DNA from 2 places in the Cellvibrio zantedeschiae genome. Region 1 is predicted to be linked to the other one. Evidence: predicted binding sites of a transcription regulator. Region 1 holds the regulator's gene; the other holds the start of a gene.
The links. Region 1 encodes LexA, which represses DNA repair genes until DNA is damaged. Its sites were predicted from a motif close to ACTGTNTNTANANACAGT; they were not measured.
Positions count from the first base shown of each region.

Region 2: a site for LexA is predicted at 1,253-1,270, ahead of recN (DNA repair protein RecN). Genes of this name have one in related genera too.

Region 1 covers NZ_BMYZ01000001.1:1,954,387-1,957,802, forward strand. The annotation lists gene cmoA (carboxy-S-adenosyl-L-methionine synthase CmoA) at 1-503, shown strand, start outside; gene cmoB (tRNA 5-methoxyuridine(34)/uridine 5-oxyacetic acid(34) synthase CmoB) at 500-1,471, shown strand; gene IE104_RS08665 (cell division inhibitor SulA) at 1,477-1,872, opposite strand; gene lexA (transcriptional repressor LexA) at 1,865-2,470, opposite strand; gene IE104_RS08675 (APC family permease) at 2,558-3,416, opposite strand, start outside.
Region 2 covers NZ_BMYZ01000003.1:46,244-49,659, forward strand. The annotation lists gene IE104_RS14300 (glycoside hydrolase family 3 protein) at 1-1,050, opposite strand, end outside; gene recN (DNA repair protein RecN) at 1,310-2,980, shown strand; gene IE104_RS14310 (alpha/beta hydrolase family protein) at 3,147-3,416, shown strand, end outside.

The DNA.
Region 1 (3,416 bases):
ATCGAATTCAAGCCGCGAATTGCAGCATAATTGGTGTAGATAATTCTGCTGCGATGATATCGCGTTGTGAACAAGTTATTGCAGCCGATAGCGCGGAAATAGATGTGGAATTGCATTGCGCAGATTTGTGCGAATTCCCGATTAACAATGCGTCAGTTACCGTATTGAACTTTACTTTGCAGTTTATTGCCTTGGAAAAACGCGCCGCGATTTTGCGCAAAATCTACGAGGGATTAAAACCTAATGGTGTTTTAATCCTGTCGGAAAAGCTCGCCTTTGACGATGAACAGCATCAAGCTCTCATGATTGAACTGCACCACAACTTCAAGCGCGCTAACGGTTACAGTGATTTAGAAATTGCGCAAAAGCGCAGCGCTATTGAAAATGTTCTTATTCCAGAAACCCTCGCCACTCACCGTCAGCGCCTTAAAGATGCAGGTTTTGCCAGCGTAGATGTTTGGTTTCAATGTTTTAATTTTGCCTCGATAATCGCCATCAAATGATTGAATACTCCACCTTACTCGCATACTTGCCTGAAAGCCCTCTCGCACCTTGGTCCGCTGATTTACCACAGCAAATTGCTGATGGCCTGTGTGAAAAACGTTACGGCGATTTGCCGGATTGGAAACAAGCACTTGCACGCCTACCCAAAATTACCAGCAGCCAAAATAATTTTAGCGATAAAGTTGAGATAGGCGCGCCCACAGATTGCGATGCGGCAACCCGCGCAGAATTACAACAAACGTTGGAAGCACTTATTCCCTGGCGCAAAGGCCCCTATTGGTTGCACGGTATTCATCTCGACACAGAGTGGCGCTCAGATTGGAAATGGGATCGCGTCACTCCCCATTTGGCCCCACTCAAAAATAGATTAATTTTGGATGTTGGGTGCGGCAACGGCTACCACTGCTGGCGCATGCTGGGTGAAGGAGCGCACCGCGTAATTGGAATAGATCCATCGCCACGCTTTGTAGTCCAATTCCATATGATTAAACAACTTGCAGACAAGGATTATCCAATTGATGTTTTGCCGGTAGGAATAGAAGATCTACCGCCTAAACTGCAAGCGTTTGATACGGTTTTTTCCATGGGTGTTTTCTATCATCGCAAATCACCTATGGATCATTTGCGCGAACTTAAGGAAGCACTGCGCCCCGGCGGGCAGCTGGTGCTGGAAACCTTGGTAATTGAAGGCGGCTTGGGCGATGTTCTGGTACCCGAAGGGCGTTATGCGAAGATGAATAACGTATGGTTTTTACCGAGCTGCGAAACCATGCTGAGCTGGTTACGCAAAATGGGTTTTAATAACGCGAGAGTTGTCGACGTTTGCACAACGTCAGTTGAAGAACAACGCTCAACTCATTGGATGAAATTTCATTCACTCCCTGAATTTCTAGATCCTCAAAACCCTTCGCTAACTGCTGAAGGACATCCGGCGCCTATTCGTGCCGTTTTTGTAGCAGAAGCTTAAATCGACTACCTAACTCTTAACAACAAGCCTTGGCATTGGCCTTGGTAAGCTGCATTTTCAAGTTGCTTTAACTCTTTGTCTGTCAGCTTTCCAGGGCTTGCGATTACCGTGTGGCTATTACCAGCCGCCAGGGCTTCCCACGTAATCCACAACCGACTCGCTTCATCACTACAGTGAATTAAACGCACAAAACGCGTATCAACACCGAAAGATTCCAGAAACTCCCGCGATAAATGTTGCGGCGCAATCCAAGTGACCCAACGATCAACACAACTCTGCGTTAAAAACGCAATCATGGGCATCAGTAACGCAGCTTGTTCAGGTGATGCGTTGGCAATAATCAGTTCAGTAATACCGCAGCTGGTTGCTGCAGGCTGACTAGCTTGACGAATATTATTCACGACGAATCACTCCTACACTTAAACCTTCGATAGTAAATTCCTGATCAGTCAAATCCACCTGGATAACATCAAAATCTGGATTTTCTGGCCACAGCTCCACTTGGGAACGGTTGCCAATTCGCTTGTAGCGTTTCACAGTCACTTCTTCGCCTATACGCGCTACCACAATTTGGCCGCTACGAACCTGGTCGGTACGATGAACTGCCAACAAATCTCCATCCAGGATGCCAGCGTCCTTCATACTCATGCCATTAACGCGCAGAAGATAATCCGCAGAAGGTGAAAAGAAGTTGGGGGGAATGTTGCAGTAATCTTCAATATGTTCTTGCGCAAGAATGGGATTACCCGCAGCAACACGGCCTACAATAGGAACGCCTTCATCAACCGTCTCTGGCAGGCGAATACCGCGTGATGCACCTGGAACGATTTCAATAGCGCCTTTTTTAGCGAGGGCTTTGATATGCTCTTCGGCAGCATTAGGGGATTTATAACCAAGAATACGTGCGATTTCTGCACGGGTGGGCGGATAGCCGGTTTCTTCGGCATAATCCTTGATGAGCTGTAAAACCTGTTCCTGACGCGCCGTGAGATTGTACATAACCACCCCTGTTGATCTGTTTGTTTATACAGTAATTGGGATTATATACAGTATTTTATACAGTGCAACAAGTTTTTTTAACGAAAATTAATCAGCATTGGCGGGGTTGCTGGAGATCGACGCTGGTCTGATTACAAAATAGAGAATCACGATTACCACCAGAATAGCGCCTGCAACTTTGATTTCCTCGATCTTGGCGTAAGACAACATCAAGGCACAGACGACGGTACCAAGCACAGGGACTACCGCTGGAATTTCAAATCGACCTTTAGGCTCCCCCTTGCGATACTTCAGTACCACTAGTGCCAAATTAACCATCATGAAACATATCAATAGCAGCACACTGGTAGCGCGCGCCAGCGACGCAATATTACCGGTCAGCGCAAGCACTAACATAAAACCAAGCACTGCGAGCGACGAAACATAAGGCGTGCGGCGGCGGCTTACCTTGCCAAGCACCTTAGGCATCAACCCCTGATTCGCCATCCCATAGATAAGCCGCGAACCCATAATGAAATTGAGCAGCGCAGTATTAGCTACCGCAAACATCGCAATGAAAGCAAAAGCAATAGGAGGAAACCAGGGTGCAGCCCGTTTGACCACATCTACCAAGGGGGCTGAGGACGTTGCAAGTTCAGCTGCCGGAATCACTGAAACCGCAACAAGCGAAATGGTTACATAAATAGTCGACGCAATAAGCACCGCCAGCAAAATCCCCTTGGGCATGGTTGATTCGGGATTTTTAACTTCTTCGCTGACGTTGATAATATCTTCAAATCCGACAAACGAATAAAACGTGAGCACCGCCCCCGACAGAATCAACGAAAAACTCAGATCACCCGCAGGATTCGCCACGGTTACTGTGCTGGTGTAATCGACCGAACCAATAAATTTTGCACCCACGGAGATGACTAGCAAAAGCCCGCCAAGCTCTATGCCGGTACAC
Region 2 (3,416 bases), on a different contig from region 1:
ATCAACAACGGCTTGCGGCAAGAGACCTTGCTTAACAGCATTGATAATCGGCTGAACCTCAGTAGTCATATGGTTGCGGTAGTCACCACAAATTAAATCCATACCGGCTTTAATACCTGCAGCAACACCCTCTTCCGGTGTTTTCTTGTAGTGCAAGCTATCTTCGCGGTAGATGTTGGCGGCGGCACCACAGTCAGATACTACGTAACCTTTAAAGCCCCAGGATTTACGCAGGTAGTTTTCCATCAACTCTTCGTTGGCACAGCCGGGTACGCCATTAACCGCGTTATAAACGCACATGGCCGATTGCACATTCGCTTCCGTCACAGTCGCGCGGAAAGCAGGCAAATAAGTGTCTTCCAGATCGTGCGGTGTTGGATACACGCTTTCTTTATGGCGGTTGGATTCCGGCCCGCTGTGTACCGCAAAGTGCTTGGACGTGGCGATAGTTTTAAAGAACTTGGGGTCATCGCCCTGCAAACCTTTGATGTAACCAATACCGATACGCGAGGTGAGGTACGGGTCTTCACCGTAAGTTTCCTGGCCGCGGCCCCAGCGTGGATCACGGAAAATATTGATGTTGGGCGACCAGACCGTTAGGCCACGGTAGAAATCAGAACCACCGTTGGGGTGCAAATGCTCGATGTATTTAGCGCGGAATTCAGTACTGACGACATCGCCAACTTTTTGCATCATAGGTTCGTCCCAGGATGCCGCCATACCAATGGCTTGCGGGAACACAGTCGCGAAACCCGCGCGAGCTACACCGTGCAAACCTTCGTTCCACCAGTTGTATTGGGGCACACCGAGGCGTGGAATAGCAGGTGCGGTGTGGCCGAGCTGGGCAGCTTTTTCTTCCAGCGTCATACGCGACACCAAATCAGCAGCGCGCTCTTGTGGGGTTAGCGATGGCTCAAGATATTTACAGGTTGCGCCTTTCTTCAAATCTTTACAGGCCGCTGGTGTTTCTGCGTGAACTGCCACGCTTGAGACCAGCAAACTGCCTAGCAGCGCCAGTGGCGCAAGGTTAAAACGGCGATTAAATTGCATGACTTTCTCCTTCATGAGACGCCCGATGATTTTTTGGTGGAGTTATAGCTTTCAGGATCGTACAGCTTAATTATTGTGAACGCAGATTATAGTCCATAAGACTATATCGGCGTCAGACTTTTCTCATTTTTACAGTAAATTGATAACGAATAACTATAGCTGGATTTTTAGTGACCGGGAGGCTAGCCCATTTAGCGCATTTACTGTATAAACAGCCAGATAATATTTTTGCTCTTTTCACGTTGCACGGAGCCGCGCCATGCTCACTCATCTCAGTATCCAAAATTTCACTTTAGTAGAAAAGCTCGATCTCGATATGAGGCCCGGTATGACAGTCATTACCGGTGAGACAGGTGCGGGGAAATCCATTTTACTCGACGCCCTTGGCCAGACCTTGGGTGACCGCGCAGAGGCTGATCGCGTGCGCCTGGGCGCGACCCGCGCAGACATTACCGCCAGTTTTGATACCAGCCGCATTCCCGCCGCACAAGAATGGTTAGTCGCTAACGACTTGCAACAAATCGATTCGCCCAACGAATGCTTGCTGCGCCGCCTGATTAACAATGAGGGTAAATCCAAATCCTACATTAACGGCCAACCAGCCACTTTGCAGCAATTGCGCATGCTTGGCGAAATGCTGATTGATATCCACAGCCAGCATGAGCATCAATCACTCCTGTTAAAAGAAACTCATCGTCGCCTGCTAGACGAATTCGGCGGCCAGGCCGAACTTGCCAAGCAAGTACGCCTCGCCTACCGCGAATGGCAAAGCCGTTTGGAACATTATTTACATTTGCGCGATAACGCTGCAGAAGTAAGCGCACGTTTTCAACTGCTGAGCTATCAAGTGAGCGAATTGGACCAGCTGGGCTTGCAACCCGGCGAGCTGGAAAAATTGGAAGCTGAACAGCGCAGCCTGGCAAATGCTGGCGATATTTTGCAAGGCAGCCACGAATTACTGGCGCTGTGCAACGACGACGAACTTGGCCTTAACACCAATCTGCATCGCGCGCTCCATATCCTGCGCGATATGCCGGAAAAATCTGCCTCTCTAATTGCCGCCGAAGAATTACTGATCAGCGCGCAAATTCAGGTGGAAGAGGCTTGCCACGAAATCGATCATCACATAGATACTTTTAATCTCGACCCCGAACGCTTGCAGTTGGTAGAGGAGCGCCTGAGTGCCGTTTACGATATAGCTCGCAAACACCGCATTCGCCCGGAAGAGTTGCAAGAATTTACCGCGCGCTTAAGTTTGGAACTCGACCAACTGCAAAGCGGCGATGCGAAACTGGATCAACTCGCTCAACAAGTCACTGCGGCAGAAAACGCCTTTTTGCAACTCGCCGGGCAGCTTTCCAACAAACGTCTTAAATCGGCAACGACGCTCGCGAAATTAGTTAACGAACAACTCAAAAATTTGGCGATGGAAAATGCCAAGCTCACCGTGAACTTGCATCCTTTGATTGATAAACCTTCAGCCAATGGTTTGGAAGAAGTGGAGTTTTTAATTAGCACCAACCCGGGCCAAGCGCCCAAACCGCTCGCGAAAGTTGCATCGGGTGGTGAGCTTTCGCGTATTAGCCTGGCAATACAAGTCATCACCGCACAAACCTCTGCCACACCAACTTTGGTATTTGACGAAGTGGATGTGGGAATTGGCGGCGCAACTGCCGATGTAGTCGGCAAACTTTTACGTCAGCTGGGTGAAAAAGGCCAGGTCATTTGCGTAACCCACTTGGCGCAAGTCGCCAGCAAGGGTCACCAGCATTTATTGGTCAGTAAAAAATCCACCAAAACCAGCGCAGAATCCACGCTTGTGCTTTTGGAAGGCGAAGACAAAGTTGGCGAAATCGCCCGCATGCTCGGCGGCGCTAAAGTGACAGAACAATCCCTGGCGCATGCGCGGGAAATTTTGGAAAGTCGTTAGCCGCTTCACGAAATAATAATTAAACGCGGATTTGCGTGCGCATCGGGTTTTCTTTTCAAACCATCTCTGGCATCTTAACCCTGTTTTCACACCTGCAAGGAATAGCTCGGGGTCACTCAGGCGTTTTCTTGTGCACCAAGAATAAATACCTAGATGGATTTTCAACATGGATATTAAACGCGCTCTTACCTGTATTTTCTTTTTATCTACACTCCTAAGCAGCACTACTTTCGCAACTCCAAGCGCTAGCGATTACGGCGCACTTCCCGTTACGCAAATGGTCGCAATTTCCCCCAGCGGAAATCTTATTGCATTCCGCCGTGTCAGCGACGGACGAGACATGGTGACTGTTAACTCCCTCAGTGAAAAGAAAGTTGTGTTTATGGCTGATGTGTCCAAGATCCAGCCACAAACTATCGAATTTTTTACTGATGAT